Regions from separate parts of the Cupriavidus sp. HY129 genome, predicted to be linked through region 1. Evidence: predicted binding sites of a transcription regulator. Region 1 holds the regulator's gene; the other holds the start of a gene.

Region 1 (7,957 bases):
CGCCAGCAAACTCGATGCCATCGCCGACACGCTGACGTTTCATGCGATTGGCGACACGACCTGGCGCGATCGCGACGCTGTGCACTGGGTTGGTCACTGCGCCGTGCGGATTCCGGAAGGGACGATTCGTGCGGCGGGACGCGCTCGCGACAACACGGCAGAGGCCGGTACCGAAGCCTGCCTCGTTGTCTCCCGCATGGCGGACCGTGATACCGGCGAAACGCTGGCGGTCGAGTACGTGCTGTGCGACGTGGCGCTGACCGATGACGCCGCGCAGGTCGCTCGCTGGATGCAATGGGCGAACGCCGCGGACGAGCAGTTCCGCACGCTGCGTCATGCCGCCGAGCACTTCGCGCAGGACGGCGATGCGTCGGACAGTCAGGGGGCCAGCATGGTGTCGCTCCAGCTCGGGCTGACCACGCTGCGCCTGCAGCACACCCCCACCGCAACTGCACCGGCGTTCCTGTCGCGCCTGGCTGGCCGCGCCGCGACACGTGCAAATGCGCCGGTGCCAGGCGCCGTGCTCAACGAGGGCATGGGTCGCCTGCTGGCGCTGCTGGATGTGCTGGAGAACTATCCGGGACGTACCGCCTCGCCTGCGCCCGTCGGTGATATCACTGCCGACGCGGCAATGCAGGCGACAGCCGGACTGCCGCAGTTGGCAGTCGCAGGGGAGTAAGCCTTGAACGTCATGGGTTCCGATCAGGCAGAAAGCCTGCGCCGTCTGCTGGCGCCGCGCGTCACCCGGCGCATCGCGGTGGTTGCCGCCGATGCGGGGGCGGGCGCCACCACGGTGACGCTGGGTCTGGCCAATGCGCTGGCCATGCAGGGCGAACGTGTGCTGCTCGTCGACGAGGATCGCCATGGCGTGCGTGCCACGCGTCTGTCGGGCGCCGCGCCTGTCGCAACGCTCGCCGATGCGCTGGCCGGCCGGGTGACCGCGGCCGCTGCGATTGGCACGCGCCCTGCCAGTGGCATCGCGGTGCTGCCGGCAGGTGATATCCCAGTCGATGCCGGGAACATGGACCGCGCGCTATCCGATCTGATTCCCGACATGCGGTCGGTGCTGATCGACGCGCGCACGGATGCGACCGGCGCGCTGTCGCCTCTGGCGGCAACCGCCCACAACGTGGTGATCGTCATGCGCCCGGAGGCAACGTCGATAACCGCGGCCTACGCGCGCATCAAGCGTCTGCATCACGAATACGCATGCCGTCGGTTCCATCTGGTCGTCAATATGGCGGCCGCCGAAGCGACCGTTGCCGCGCTGGCGCGCAATCTTGCCCGTACCGCGAGCCAGTACCTCGGCGTCGAGGCTGGTCTGACCGGATACCTGCCGATTGACCCGCTCGTGGCCCGCGCGTTGCAGCTTGGCCGTTGCGTGGTGGAAGCATATCCCGCAGCGGCATCCACCAGCGCGCTGCGCCACATCGCCAGCGGTATCGGCGCGTGGCCGTTGCGACACGAAACAACGCTCCAGGGAGCGGCTGTGGCCGTTCCCGCATGAAGCCAGAACAAGAAGTCGACAAGACCGGACACCGAGCCAGACATTCAGCCGCGGCCATGCTTGCGCGGCGCTGGCACCGATAGAAAGCATTTACCGAGAGTTCCACCATGTACACGATTCAGGGAAAGCTCGAACAGGCAGACGTGGTCAAATCGCACGCGCCGTTGGTGCGACGCATCGCGCTGCAGCTGGCGGCGAAGCTGCCGGCCAGCGTGCAGATCGACGACCTGATCCAGGCCGGCATGATCGGCCTGCTCGACGCCGCCAAGCGCTACGAGGACAACCATGGCGCGCGATTCGAGACCTACGCGAGCCAGCGCATTCGCGGCGCCATGCTCGACGAGGTGCGCGCCAATGATTGGCAATCGCGCAGTCTGCGTCAGTTCACACGCAAGATCGAACGCACGCAGCGCCAGCTCGAGCAGAAGCTCGGCCGGAGCCCCATCGACTCCGAAGTGGCGAAGGAACTCGAAATGGGGCTGGAGGAGTATCAGGAACTGCTCAACGAAGTCCATGGCTGCCAGTTGCTGCACTATGAGGACTTCGAACGTTCCGGGGAAGAAGACTTCCTGGATCGGCACCTTGGGGTGACCGACGAAGCGAATCCGCTCACGGTGCTGATGGAATCCGGAATGCGTGATGCGCTGATCCGTGCCATCGAGAAGCTGCCCGAGCGCGAGAAGCTCGTGCTCTCGCTTTGCTACGACCAGGAGTTGAACCTGCGTGAGATCGGGGCCGTGCTGGAAGTGACCGAATCGCGCGTCTGCCAGATCCGCAGCCAGGCCATTACGCGGCTGCGCAACCAGCTTCGCGGCATGTTGTGATGCGTCATCTTCTGGCGTTCGCGTTGTGTCTTTGTCTGGCCCCCACATGGGTCGACGCGCAGACATACGTGCGCGCCACCTACGAGCTCAGTGGGTCGCGTTATGCCTGGACCAGCTCCGCGCAGGGACCGCTGATTGCCAGTCGCGGCCAGCGCACGATGTCGTCGCCGGTGTTGCCTCCCGGCACGATGCCTCAGGCAAGCGGCATCGTTACATCGGTACGCTGGCGCTACAGCTTCGTCAGTACCCCGCCGATCGATCTGGAAGCATACCTGTGTAACGCGCGACGCTGCGTGCTGCTGTCTGGCGCGCAGGGGAAGACCGATGCGTTCGCGGGCGACGATGCGACTGGCGGGTTTGTGTTTGCCTACCGGGTTGCTGGCCGTGGGGGGCTGTCTCCCACCCTGCAAGGCCGCAGTAACGAGGTGACGGTGAGTTACCGATAGCGCGCCGGGCCAGGCCCGGCAATGAAACGGCCCGTGGACGGGTTCAATCTGCACGTATCTGCACGTCGCTGGCACTTCGGGTCGCTCGGAACAGGACTGCAGTCGTAAAAAAAGCCCGCTCCCAGCCAGTCATGACCAGAAGCGGGCAGGTGGAGCCCAGTCTCAAGCCGACGAATGAAGTGCCGTCAGAAGACGTGCTTCATGCCAAGCATTGCGCCGAACTGCGAGCCGCCAGGCGCGGGCGATGCGCCGGTGGAAGCGCTGTCCACGGACAGTGCCAGCTTGCCGCCGTTGTCGATATAGCCAAGCGTGGTGTAGACGGACGTGCGCTTGGAGAAGGCGTAGCTGGCACGTAACGCGCCCAGCCATGCCTTGTCGGCGCTGTTGTGGTACTTGAGGTAGAACGCCTCGCCGGAGAGCGTCACCGCAGGAGTGATGTCGTAGGCGACACCGGCATAGAACATGTCGCTGCGCGGCGTGGCGATGGCGCCGTTGCGACGCCCGATCCAGCCGGCGCCGATCTTGGCGCGGTCCACAAGCATGTAGCCACCGAGGGTGGCGCGATCATCCTTGAGCGAACTCGAAGTCAGGCCGCCGAATGCGCCGGGCCCGCCGCGCTGCGAGTCATAGGCGCCCAGGATGCCCCACCAGTTGGTTTCATACCCGAGCATGGCCGACCATTCGCGGCAGGCGGTCTTGTCGGCGGGGTTCTCGCCGCCGCAGTTGGTGCCGGAGGGGCTGGGACCGGCGTTGACGGTGTCGCGCCCGAAGCTGTAGGTAGCGCCAACGGTGAAGCCGCCGAACTTGCCCTTGTAGGCGATGGCGTTGTCGGCGCGGGCGTTGGGCAGGTAGTTGTCGAGCGAGCTCGAGCCGTAGGCGTTGGGGCCGAGGATGTCGGAGTCGAGCGTGGCCCAGAACAGCATGGTGTACTGGCGGCCGAGGCTGACCTGGCCCCAGTTGCCGGAGAGGCCGACCCATGCCTGGCGGCCGAAGAGGCGGCCGCCCTGGTTGGAGACGCCGCTGTCGGGGGCGAATCCGGATTCGAGCACGAAGTTGGCCTTCATGCCGCTGCCGAGGTCTTCGGTGCCGCGCAGGCCCCAGCGGGAGGGTACGGTGCCGCTGAGGTTGGCCATCTTGACGACGGAGTTGCTGGCGGTGCCGACGTGGTTGAGGTACTCGATGCCGGTGTCGATGACGCCGTAGAGCGTCACGGATTGGGCGTTGGCGATGGCGGGCAGGCCGAGCGCGGCCGCCAGCGCCAGGTGGCGCAGTTTCATCTTCTTCTCCTCCGTTAGATATTTTTCTGGAACAACGTTGATGCCTGGCTTCGATGGCGCTGCCTAGTGGCCACGTGCCTTGAGTCGCGCGTCAAGTCGGCTGTAGACGCGCCGCGCGTTGCCCTCGTAAATCTGGTGACGTTCCTCGTCCGAGAGCGCGGCCTGATCGATGTAGCGCCGCGTATCGTCGTAGTAGTGGCCGGTCTCGGGGTCGATGCCACGTACCGCGCCGATCATCTCCGAGGCGAACAGCACGTTCTTGACCGGTATCACGCGCGTCAGCAGGTCGATGCCAGGCTGGTGATAGACGCATGTATCGAAGAAGACGTTATTGAGCAGGTGTTCGCCAAGCGGCGGCAGCTTCATCTCCTGCGCCAGCCCACGGAACCGGCCCCAGTGGTAGGGCACCGCGCCGCCACCGTGCGGAATCACGAACTTCAGCGCCGGAAAGCGCTGAAACAGGTCGCTGGTCAGCACCTGCATGAATGCGGTGGTGTCGGCGTTCAGGTAGTGCGCGCCAGTGGTGTGGAAGCACGCGTTGCAGCTCGTGCTGACGTGAATCATGGCCGGCACGTCGAGTTCGACAAGCTTCTCGTAGATCGGATACCAGTACGGATCGGATAGCGGTGGCGATGTCCAGTGTCCGCCAGACGGATCCGGATTCAGGTTCACGCCGACAAAGCCATACTCGCGCACGCAACGTTCGAGTTCGTCGATGCAGCTCTTGGTATCGACACCCGGCGATTGCGGCAGCATGGCGGCGCCGACGAACTGGTCGGGGAACAGCTCGCTGACACGGTGGCAGAGCGTGTTGCAGATGGCGGCCCACGTGGCGCTGGTTTCGAAGTTGCCGATGTGGTGCGCCATGAACGACGCGCGCGGCGAAAAGATCGTCAGGTCCATCCCACGCTCGCGCATCAGGCGAAGCTGATTGCTGGCGATGGCGTCACGCAGTTCGTCGTCACTGATGCGCAGTTCACTGACGGAAGGTGCGAGCGCCGGGGTGTTCAGGCTGGCGATCTGGCGTTGGCGCCAGTCTTCCAGGGCCTTGGGGGCGGTGGTGAAGTGCCCGTGGCAATCGATGATCATGGGAGTTCGTCAGACAGAGGCCATGCGCTGGTCGGTACCAGTACCTCGCCGCGCATGATGGGACGCGCGGTGCGAATCAGCGCGCTACGTACGATCGATCCCGGCTTGGCAGGATCGGTTTCCAGTTCAACAGTGAACTCGCCGGTCGGGTGCTCGACGCTGATGGCGTGGAGCGGCCCGACGCTGGTGGCTGCGATGCCGCTTGCCACGGTGCCCGGCAGCACGCAGGCGGTGCCCACCGTGATGGCGGCCAGCACGCCGATCGCATCGTGGCAGACGCGCGGGATGAAGCAACGCGTGGCGATGCTGCCGCCCTGGCGTGGCCGGGCCAGCAGGCACATCTTCGGATAGCTTTTGTCGGAGACGTCGCCCAGCCCCATGAGCTTGCCGGCGGCGAGCCGCGCGGCTTCAATGCGTTGCTTGAGCTCGTGATCGGCATTGAGCGCGGCCACGCTTTCGTAGCCGGTGCGGTCGAGATCCTCCGCGCGCATCAGCACCATCGGCATGCCGTTGTCGATCAGGGTGGCGGCGATCATGCGTGAGCCGCCATGCACCGGATCGTTGATCGTCAAGACGTCGATGACGTTGCCGGTGGGCAGCATTGCATGGCAGACGGAGCCTGCGGTGTCGAGAAAATCGATCACGATCGGGGCCGCAGTGCCGGGGACGCCGTCGATGCGCGCGTTGCCCGAGAACCGTGGCACGCCGCCGGGCGTCTGGATCGTGATGTCGCAAAGCATCCCGGTGTTGCGCGTCAGCACACGTGCCCGGGTGATGTCGCCCTGCGGCGCAATCAGTCCGCGTTCGATGGCAAAGGGAAGCACTGCCGCCAGCATGTTGCCGCAGTTCGGGGTGGTATCGACGGTATCGGCGTCCGGCTGCAGTTGCGCGAACGTGAAGTCCAGGTCGGCATGACCCGGCGTGCCACGCGACACGATGCCGGCCTTGCTGGTCAGTGGATGGGCTCCGCCGAGGCCGTCGATCTGGCGCGGGTCCGGGCTGCCCATCGCGGCCAGCAGCACGCGATCGCGTGCTGGCACGTCCTCCGGCAGATCGCTCGCGAGGAAAAACGGTCCGCGTGACGTGCCGCCGCGCATCAGCGTGCAAGGTATCGCGCGGAGATCGGAGGCGAGGCAGGGCGTCATGGCGGGTGCGAAGCCGGACCCGATCGGGGGTCCGATCGGTGGTCCATCAGGTTGTCCATCAGGTGGCCGAAGTATCGGCGTACCGTGGAATCCCTTGGTTGCCATGTCGCAGGACAGTTGTTCTAATCTGCTTATCGACAGCACAAATACAACATCGGGTCGGACAACGCCATGGAGACCATCAGCCTGCATCACCTTCACGTTTTTGCCGGTGTCGCCGCTGCCGGAGGGGTACGGCGATCCTCGGAGTCGCTGCATCGGGCGTCGTCCGCGATTGCCCGTTCGGTGGCCGCGCTCGAGGAGACGCTTGGGGTGGTGCTGTTCGAGCGCAAGGGCAGGGGGATGCTGCTGACACGCGCCGGCGAGATCGTGCTCGAGCGCGCGCGGCATATCGAAGCCGCCTTGCGCGAGGTGCGGGAGGAAGCGGTACGGATGCGGGCGCATTCGGGTGCCGCCGTCGCCAGTATCGACGCGCTGCACAACGAACGGCGGCTCGAAGTGGCGGCGATGCTGGCCGAGGTGCATCACATGCCCAGCGTGGCGGCGTCGATCGGCGTGTCGCAGCCGGCGGTCAGTCAGGCAATCGCCCGGCTGGAGGACGCACTGGGCCAGCCCATCTTCGCGCGCACGGCGCGGGGCATGGTGCCCACCGACGCAGGCAGCCGCTGGGTGGTACGTTTCGAGCGCGTTCTGGCCGAACTGCGCAACATCCGCGCCGATATCGCCGCGTTGAAGGGGGTGCTGGAAGGTGTGGTGACGGTTGGCGCGCTGCCGCTGGGCCGCACGCTGCTGTTGCCGATGGCGATTGCCGACGTGCACCGACGCCATCCGCATCTGCGTTTCCGGACGCTCGAAAGCCCGTATGAGGAGCTGACCGCGGGCCTGCTGGCCGGGCGGATCGATTTCATTCTTGGCGCGGTACGTCCGCTGGCTTCGCAAGGGCTTGCCACCGAGAGGCTCTTCCAGGACCGGATCTCGCTGATCGTTCGCGCCGCGCATCCGCTGGCGGTCAGAAAGCGCGTGACGTTGGCCGATCTCGAACCGTATCCGTGGGTGCTGTCTCGCGCCGCGTCGCCGTCGCGCCAGGCGCTGGACGGCGTGTTTGCGTCACGTGGCCTGCCGTTGCCGCAGCCGCTGGTTGAAACCGGAGACCTCGCGCTGGTGCGCGGCATGTTGCTGCAGGGGGATATGGTGACCGCCTTGTCTGCCCATCAGCTTCGCCACGAGATCGACGCGGGATGGCTGCGCGAACTGGGGCTCCCGCTGCCCGACACGGCGCGCAGCATTGGCATCACCACTCGCGTGGGCGCGCGTCTCTCGCCCGGCGCCGATGCGCTGATCGCCGCGCTGCGGCACGCCAGCGGGTCAATGGAACAGGCCGTCGATAAGTAGATGGCAACGCAGCCCGCGCCACAAAGCAATACTGCGATCCCCTGCTGAACGTAGACTGCCGTTGCCGTGCATGGGGGATGCGCGGCCGGCCGCTTCCGCGGCGATTCGCCATGTCGATAACTAGAATCCGCTGACTCCCGCACGGCGGATCACGCCAGGAGACGGCAACATGACAACGCAACGGCTCGACATTCGGGCCCATATCAACGAACGCAAGATGTCCGGCTACCAGTGGCTGCTGCTGGTGCTGTGTTTCCTGATCGTCGCCACGGACGGG
Region 2 (7,957 bases), 460 kb from region 1:
AAGCCCGCCATGATCGGCATCCTGCCGCGTGGTGGCGGCGCCGACGACGTGCGGTGGTTCGAGGGCCCTGCCTGCTACGTGTTCCATGTGATGAACGCGTGGGAGGAAGGCGAGGGGGGACAACGCATTCTGGCGGACGTCATGGTCTACGACGAACCTCCCCTGTTCCCCCACGCCGACGGATCGCCAGGAGATCCCGCCCGGCAGCAGGCGTACCTGACGCGCTGGACGTTCGATCTTGCGTCGGACATACGCCGGTTCACCGCCGAACGGCTCGACGATACGGCGGGCGAGTTTCCACGCATCGACGACCGCGTTTCGGGTTTCCGCTATCGGCACGGATGGTTCGCCGCTTCGCACCCCGAGTACGGCGAAGGCGCGCTCAACGGCATCATGCACCTGGACATGCAGGACGGCACGCGCGACGCCTACTGGCTGCCGCCGGGCGATATCACGTCCGAACCGGTGTTCGCGCCGCGTGGTGGCGCTCATGATGGCGCTCATGATGGCGCTCCCGGCGGCGAAGGCGATGGCTGGCTGTTGGCGGTGGTGTGGCGGGCTGCGGCACAATGCAGCGAATTGCTGGTGTTCGATGCGCGGCATGTCGCGCGCGGTCCGCTGGCAACCGTCGAGCTGCCGCAGCGCGTGCCGTTCGGCTTCCATGGCAACTGGGTAGCGGGATAGCGGGATAGCGAGAGGGATGAACGAAGGCGGCACGAAACAGAACGGCGGGCGCAAGGGTGGCACGCGCAAGGTGGCGGGTGGCACGACCAAGCCCGCCGGACAATGGCATCACGGCGACCTGCGTGCCTCGCTGATCGCGTGGGGACTCCACCTGCTCGATACGCAAGGCATCGCGGCGATGAGCATGCGCGAAGCCGCCAAGCTGGCCGGCGTGTCGCCGGGCGCGCCGGCACACCATTTCCAGGACCGCAACGGCCTGCTCGCGGCCATCGCCGCGCAGGCGTTCCGGGAACTGGGCGCCTTCCAGGGCAACCGCGCGCGCCTGATTCCGCGCGATACCCCGGCCAACAAGCTGCGTGCGCTGCTGGTCGGTTACGCCGAATTCGCGCACATGTACCCGGCGCGCTTTCACCTGATGTTCGGCCCGGCGATAGAACGCCGTGACGAATATCCCGAGCTTCAGGAAGCCTCGTCCGGTTCGTTCGATCGGGTGCGAGAAACCGTCGTTGCATGTCTGGGCGGACGTGAACCCGGCGCGCTGACACATGAACAACTGGCGTTCTGTGTCTGGACGGCCGCGCATGGTCTGGCCACCCTGACGGCCACGCACGACCGCTTCCGGGCCATTTCGGCGGCCCCCGGGGCCGTCGAGCAGATGGCGGATACCGTCGCCACCTTCTGTCTGGCTGCGCTTCAGCACACAGGCGACGTCTGAAGACGTCCCCCTCCGTATTAGCCATAGCGTGTGAGCGAGCACTCACGTTCGACCCGTTGCCGCCCTTTGTGTATCTGTTTTGTATCGCCTTTGTACGAAAAACGCTAAAGAGCCACTTTCGAGCGCCGTAAACCTTGGATGTAAAGACATTCATTTGCCTGTCTGGGTGAATCACATCGAAGTTACGCACGGCGAAGGACCTGAAGAAAATGGCTGCACTCGATTTCCTCGGCATTGGCTCCAACATGCAACTGGGTACGCTCCTGGATCAGCTTGCGACGGCGGAACGCCTGCCGCTGAAGGCGCTGGAGACCCAGAATACGGCCTACCAGGCCAAGCTATCCGGATATGGCACGATCAAGAGCATGTTGTCGGCCTTCCAGGCTTCCGCCAACTCGCTTGCCAAGCTCGATACGTTCGGCGCCGTCAAGGCGCAGGTCAGTAACAGCGATGTGATGACCGTCGCCACTGGCACCAATGCGGTTTCCGGCAACTACAACGTAAACGTCAAGAGCCTGGCACAGGCCCAATCCCTGGCGGGCGCTGGCCAGCTCAAGCAGGATTCGGTCATCGGCACTGGCACGCTGACCTTCGAGTTCGGCGTGACGGGCGGATACGACGCCGACCCGGCATCGCCGACATACGGCACATACGTGAACCCGACGTTCACGCCGACCGCGGGCTCCGCTAAGACCGTGACGATCGACAGCAGCAACCAGACGCTGCAAGGTATTCGTGATGCGATCAACAAGGCCAATATGGGTGTCAAGGCCAGCATCATCAACGACGGCAGCGGCACACCTTATCGTCTGGTGCTCAATTCGGAGAAGACCGGCGAGGCGATGAGCATGCGCATCACCGGTTCGTCACCGGAACTGCAGGCGCTTGCTGGATACGATCCGGTGGCCGGCCCGCAAGCCGGCGGCATGAAGGAAGTGGTGCGTGCCACGAATGCACAACTGACCATCAACGATATCGCCATCACCAGCGCCAGCAATGTGGTGACCGATGCCGCGCAGGGCGTCACGATGACGCTCAAGAAGACGGGCACCACGTCGATGACGTTGACGCAGGACCTCGACAGTATCAAGGCTGCGGTGCAGGGGCTGGCCGCTGCCTACAACAACCTCCAGACGGCCGCCAAGCAGCTGACTGCCTTCGACGTGAAGAGCGGTACCAAGGCGGCTCTGACCGGTGACGGCGTGCTGCGCGGTATCCAGTCGACGCTGCGCTCGGTACTCAACACCCCCGAAGCCGGGATGCGCGATGGCGCCGCGACAACGCTGGCCCAGCTTGGCGTGACGTTGCAGAAGGACGGCACGATGTCGGTGGACACCAAGAAGCTGGATGCCGCGTTGGCCGGAAACCTGGCTGACGTGACCGCGCTGTTCGGCGGCGACGGCACGAAGGGTGGGATCGCGCGCCGCTTGTCCGAAGCGGTGGATACCATGACCGGTACCAACGGCCCGCTGACCTCCGCGACCAAGGGTATCGAGCAGAGCGTGAAGGATCTCGGCAAGCGCTATGACTCGATGTCGGAGCACATCGATGCCAATATCAAGCGCGTCCAGAAGCAGTTCCAGGCGCTGGATCTTGCAGTCTCGCAGATGAACCGCACCAAGGACTACCTGACCCAGCAGTTCTCGGCGATGAACAACACGAACAGCAAGTAAGCTGTCAGCGAGTCGTCAATCGATGCAAGAACGCCGCCCTCGTGGGCGGCGTTTTTTTGTTGCGAGGAGACGGACGGGCGATGAGTCGTCAGCATGTTCCATCGGTGTTCCGCTCTCCCGCTAGGCTGGAGAGAGGAGCGAACCGCCCGCATCTGAAGCGCGTGCGGCGTGCTCCCCCAAAGGCCATTCCTATAGCGCACCCGCCAGCCTGAACTGGCCGACCGCACGGTGCAGTGCATCGGCCTGATCCTCGAGCGAGGCCGCGGCGGCGGTTGCTTCTTCCACCAGCGCCGCATTTTGCTGCGCCATCTGGTCCATCTGTGAGACTGCCTGGTTGACCTGCTCGATCCCGCCAGTCTGTTCTTCAGTGGCTGCGCGCATTTCGCCCATCAGGTCGGTCACGCGCTTCACGGCCTCGACGATTTCTCCCATCGCCTTGCCTGCGTCTTCGACCAGCACTGAGCCATCCTCGACACGCTGCGCCGAGTTGTCGATCAATCCCTTGATCTCCTTGGCCGCCGTGGCGCTACGCTGGGCCAGGCTGCGCACCTCGCCGGCCACCACCGCAAAGCCGCGTCCCTGCTCGCCGGCGCGCGCGGCCTCCACCGCCGCGTTCAGCGCCAGGATATTGGTCTGGAATGCAATGCCCTCGATGACGCCGATGATGTCCACCACTTTGCTGGACGCCGCCTTGATCTCGCCCATCGTGTCCACCACCTGGTGCACGATCGCTCCGCCGCGTACAGCGATCTCCGATGCGCCTTCGGCCAGCCGCGCCGCCTGACGGGCGTTGTCAGCGCTCTGGCGAACCGTGCCGGTCAGCTCTTCCATGCTGGCCGCGGTCTGTTCGAGCGATGCTGCCTGTTCCTCGCTGCGGCGTGACAGGTCGACATTGCCGGCCGCAATCTGCTTGGCGGCGCCTGCGATCGCGTCCGCCGAACCGCGAATCTGGCCGATGGCTCCAGTCAGCCGCCCCTGCATCTGCTGCATGTTGTACAGCACGCTTTCCCGATCGTTCGACGCCACGTTCACGTGCGAAGCAAGATCGCCTTCGGCGATGCGCGCGGCGATCTCCGAGGTCAGCGATGGTTCGCCGCCAAGCTGCTTCTGCAGACTGGCGGAGACGCGCACCATCACCACGGTCATCAGCGCGCCCACGCCCAGCAGCCAGCCGAGCGCTTTCCAGAGCGACGCGCGGAACTCGGCCTGGATGTCATCCATGTAGAAACCGGCGATGAAGTTCCAGTCCCACGGCTTGAAGTTCAGCACATAGCTCAGCTTGGGCTGCGGCGCCTCGGCGCCTGGCTTGGGCCAGGCGTACTCAAGGAAGCCTTTGCCGGCGGTCTTGCCGATCCGTGCGATATCGCGGAACAGATAGACGCCGTTAGGGTCCTTCATCTCCGACATGTTTTTGCCATCGAGTTCGGGCTTGATCGCGTGCATCAGAACGACAGCGTCGGACCTCATCACGGTGAAGTAGCCATCGCCGCCAAAACGCATCACGCGCACGCGGTCGAGTGCCTGCTTCTGGGCTTCCTCGGTGCTCAGCTTGCCTGCGCGCGCCATGGCTTCGTACTCGGCCACGACCGAGTTGGCCGTGTCGGTGACCTGTTGCAGCGTCAACTCTCGATCCTGCTGACGCAGTTCTCGCATTTGCCATGCGTTCCACAGCGTGATGGCCAGCAGGCAGACCCAGCTCAGCACCAGCGGCAGCATGAGCTTCTTTCTCAGGCTCAGGTTATGCAACATCCTTATCCTCCGTTCACATCGGTTGTTGATTGGGGCGCTTTCGGGTCTTTGTATGGTTTGTCTTCGCGCGTCCTCTCTGACCGGCCATAACGGCGGCGTCATCGTCAAACTTGATCGGGAAATACCACTGATAGGTAATAGTGATGCGCGCGCCGCTTTGATTTCTGCCATGCAGCACGTTGCAAGAGGTTTGAGGGTGCCGCGTAACGAACCGTAATCAACGAGCCCGATCCGAAGCCTTCAAGTGGTTGTTCTTTTAAATGAGAACCATTACCATCTCCTTCGTTTTTCCCGCGGGAGTGTGGCGTCTTCGCCATGCCGCCGATGCGGCAGCCTCTCCGCCAGCCATGCACGCTTGCCCAGAACTTCCCCGATGACCGAATCCACGCCAGCTTCCAGCCAGCAGCGCCGCGCCTTCTGGCTCAAGCATCTTCACCAGTGGCACTGGATCAGTTCCGCGATCTGCCTGATCGGGATGCTGATGTTCGCCGTCACGGGATTCACGCTCAATCACGCGGGGCAGATCGAGGCCTCGCCTTCGGTCGTCACGCGCCACGAGACCGCGCCGCGCGAACTGCTGGACGCGCTGAAGCGCGCCGCGCTCGCGAACGCATCGACGGGAAACCAGAAGGACCAGAAGGGACCGGTGCCGCGCGTGCTGGCTGACTGGCTGTCGAAGACGATGGATATCGAGGCGGCAGGACGCGAGGCCGAATGGTCCGCCGACGAGATCTACGTTGGCCTGCCACGCCCCGGCGGCGATGCCTGGCTCAGCGTTGCACTCGAAGATGGCGAGGTCCAGTACGAAGTGACATCGCGGGGCTGGATTTCCTACTTCAACGACCTGCACAAGGGCCGCAACACGGGCCATGCATGGAGCTGGTTCATCGACATATTCGCCCTGGCCTGCCTGATCTTCAGCGTCACCGGGCTGTTCCTGCTCAAGCTTCATGCCGGGGGCCGCATGGCCACGTGGCCGCTGGTGGGCGCGGGGCTCGTTGTGCCGCTGCTGCTGGCCATCCTGTTCATTCACTGATTTGCAACCGAGAAAGGTAGTTTCGACATGCGCCGACTCCTGACCGTCACCGTAACCGGCCTTGCCGCAGCGCCGCTGGCACCCGCCATGGCCGCCGACATGAACGTCAAGGTGGAAATTCCCCGCCTGAACGTGGCCGAGTACCACCGTCCCTACGTATCCATGTGGATCGAGCGTGCCGACCAGAGTCCGGTGACGACGCTGGCGGTCTGGTACGACGCGAAGAACAAGGAAAGCCAGGGCACGAAGTGGCTCAAGGACATGCGGCAGTGGTGGCGCAAGGCCGGCCGCGACATGCAGCTTCCGGCCGATGGCGTATCGGGTGCCACGCGCGCTCCCGGCGAGCACGCGCTGACGTTCAGCGATGGCAAGGCGCCGCTGGGCAAGCTGCCAGCCGGCGATTACCAGCTCGTGGTGGAAGCCGCGCGCGAAGTGGGCGGACGCGAACTCGTGCGTGTGCCGTTCGCATGGCCGCCCAAGGCCGCGCAAAGCGCGGGCGCAAAGGGCGAGCATGAGCTCGGCAGCGTGACTCTCGACCTGAAGCCGTGAGCCGCGCCAATCACCGCAAACGCATTGAACTGATCTGACCGGAGCCTGACGATGAACAAGCCTGCCCGCTTCTCCACCCGACTTTCCACCCGCGTTGCAGTCCTCGCGCTGGCTGCGCTGGCGCCGCTGGCCGCCCACGCCCATCGCCAGTGGCTGCTGCCGTCCACCACCGTGCTGTCCGGCGGTAGCCAGTGGGTGACCGTGGACGCCGCGGTGTCCAACGACCTGTTCTACTTCGAACACATGCCGATGCGTCTGGACAACCTTGTGGTCACCGGCCCCGATGGCGCGGCGGTGAAGCCCGAGAACGCGTCGACTGGCAAGTACCGCAGCACGTTCGACGTGCCGCTGGCGCAGCCGGGCACGTACCGCATTGCCGTGGTCAACCAGGGCCTGTTCGCGAGCTGGAAGGAGAACGGACAGACCAAGCGCTGGCGCGGTGCTGCCGATGCCCTGGCCGCGAACGTCCCCGCCAATGCGCAGGAACTGCAAGTGACCGAGATGGCCAGCCGCGTGGAATCGTATGTCACCAGCGGCAAGCCGTCGAAGCAGGCATTGACGACCACCGGACGCGGCCTGGAGCTGGCGCCGATCACCCATCCGAACGACCTTGCCGCGGGCGAGACGGCCAGCTTCCGTCTGCTGCTCGACGGCAAGCCGGCTGCCAACCAGACGGTTTCCGTGGTGCCAGGCGGCGTTCGTTATCGCGATCGTCTCAACGAGTTCGACACGACCACCGACGCCGACGGCAAGTTCTCGGTGAAGTGGCCGGCTGCCGGCATGTACTGGATGGAAGCCGAACTGCGCGACCAGAAGGCATCGGCCAAGCCCGCCACGGTTCGTCGCGTTACCTACGCGGTGACGGTGGAAGTGCTGCCGCAGTAAGACGGCCGCTACGATATCGCCGATGAATCGCGTTCTCATCCCCGTCACGCTGGACCCACCACCGCCCGTGCCCGAGCCGCAAGGCTCGATCGCGCAGTGGGCGGGCGAGACGATGGGGACGACCTGGGCTGTCCGCGCCGTGCTGGCGCTCGGGCAGGACGGCGGCGGCCTGGAGGCAGGCATCCGCGCGGTGCTCGACGAGGTTATCGCGCAGATGAGCAACTGGTCCGAGATATCGGACCTGAGCCGTTTCAATCGGGCCGACGCCAGTGCCTGGGTCACGCTGCCCGAGGATTGCTTCACGGTCCTGCAGGCGGCGCTGGACACCGCGCGTGACAGCGGTGGCGCCTACGATCCCAGCGCCGGCCCACTCGTCGATCTCTGGGGCTTCGGCCCGGGTGGCAAGCGGCACACCGCGCCTACGGCCGATGACGTGGCACGGACGCGCCAGCATTGCGGTTGGCAACGGATCGAGATCGACGCATCGGCGCGTCTCGCGCGCCAGCCGGGCGGACTGTCACTCGATTTCTGCGCGATCGCGAAGGGGTTTGCCGTCGATGCGGTATCGCGCTATCTCCTGGCCCAGGGCGTGCCGCATCATCTGGTCGAGATCGGCGGCGAGTTGCGCGGCCAGGGGCTGAAGCCGGATGGGATGCCGTGGTGGAT

The links. Region 1 encodes FliA, which starts transcription of late flagellar genes. Its sites were predicted from a motif close to CTAAAGTTTNNNNNNNNNNNGCCGNTA; they were not measured.
Region 2: the regulator FliA is predicted to act here: its motif matches at 1,504-1,530, upstream of fliD (flagellar filament capping protein FliD).

The regions. Positions count from the first base shown of each region.
Region 1 is NZ_CP083255.1:499,011-506,967, reverse strand. Features, by position in the region: gene flhF (flagellar biosynthesis GTPase FlhF) at 1-679, shown strand, start outside; gene K6G35_RS18695 (MinD/ParA family ATP-binding protein) at 692-1,507, shown strand; gene K6G35_RS18690 (RNA polymerase sigma factor FliA) at 1,615-2,331, shown strand; gene K6G35_RS18685 (flagellar protein FlhE) at 2,331-2,777, shown strand; gene K6G35_RS18680 (porin) at 2,963-4,054, opposite strand; gene K6G35_RS18675 (amidohydrolase family protein) at 4,118-5,143, opposite strand; gene K6G35_RS18670 (4-oxalomesaconate tautomerase) at 5,140-6,288, opposite strand; gene K6G35_RS18665 (LysR family transcriptional regulator) at 6,460-7,680, shown strand; gene K6G35_RS18660 (MFS transporter) at 7,850-7,957, shown strand, end outside.
Region 2 is NZ_CP083255.1:956,889-964,845, forward strand. Features, by position in the region: gene K6G35_RS20645 (carotenoid oxygenase family protein) at 1-684, shown strand, start outside; gene K6G35_RS20650 (TetR/AcrR family transcriptional regulator) at 701-1,399, shown strand; gene fliD (flagellar filament capping protein FliD) at 1,609-3,072, shown strand; gene K6G35_RS20660 (methyl-accepting chemotaxis protein) at 3,262-4,821, opposite strand; gene K6G35_RS20665 (PepSY-associated TM helix domain-containing protein) at 5,195-5,857, shown strand; gene K6G35_RS20670 (DUF2271 domain-containing protein) at 5,885-6,406, shown strand; gene K6G35_RS20675 (DUF4198 domain-containing protein) at 6,458-7,291, shown strand; gene K6G35_RS20680 (FAD:protein FMN transferase) at 7,314-7,957, shown strand, end outside.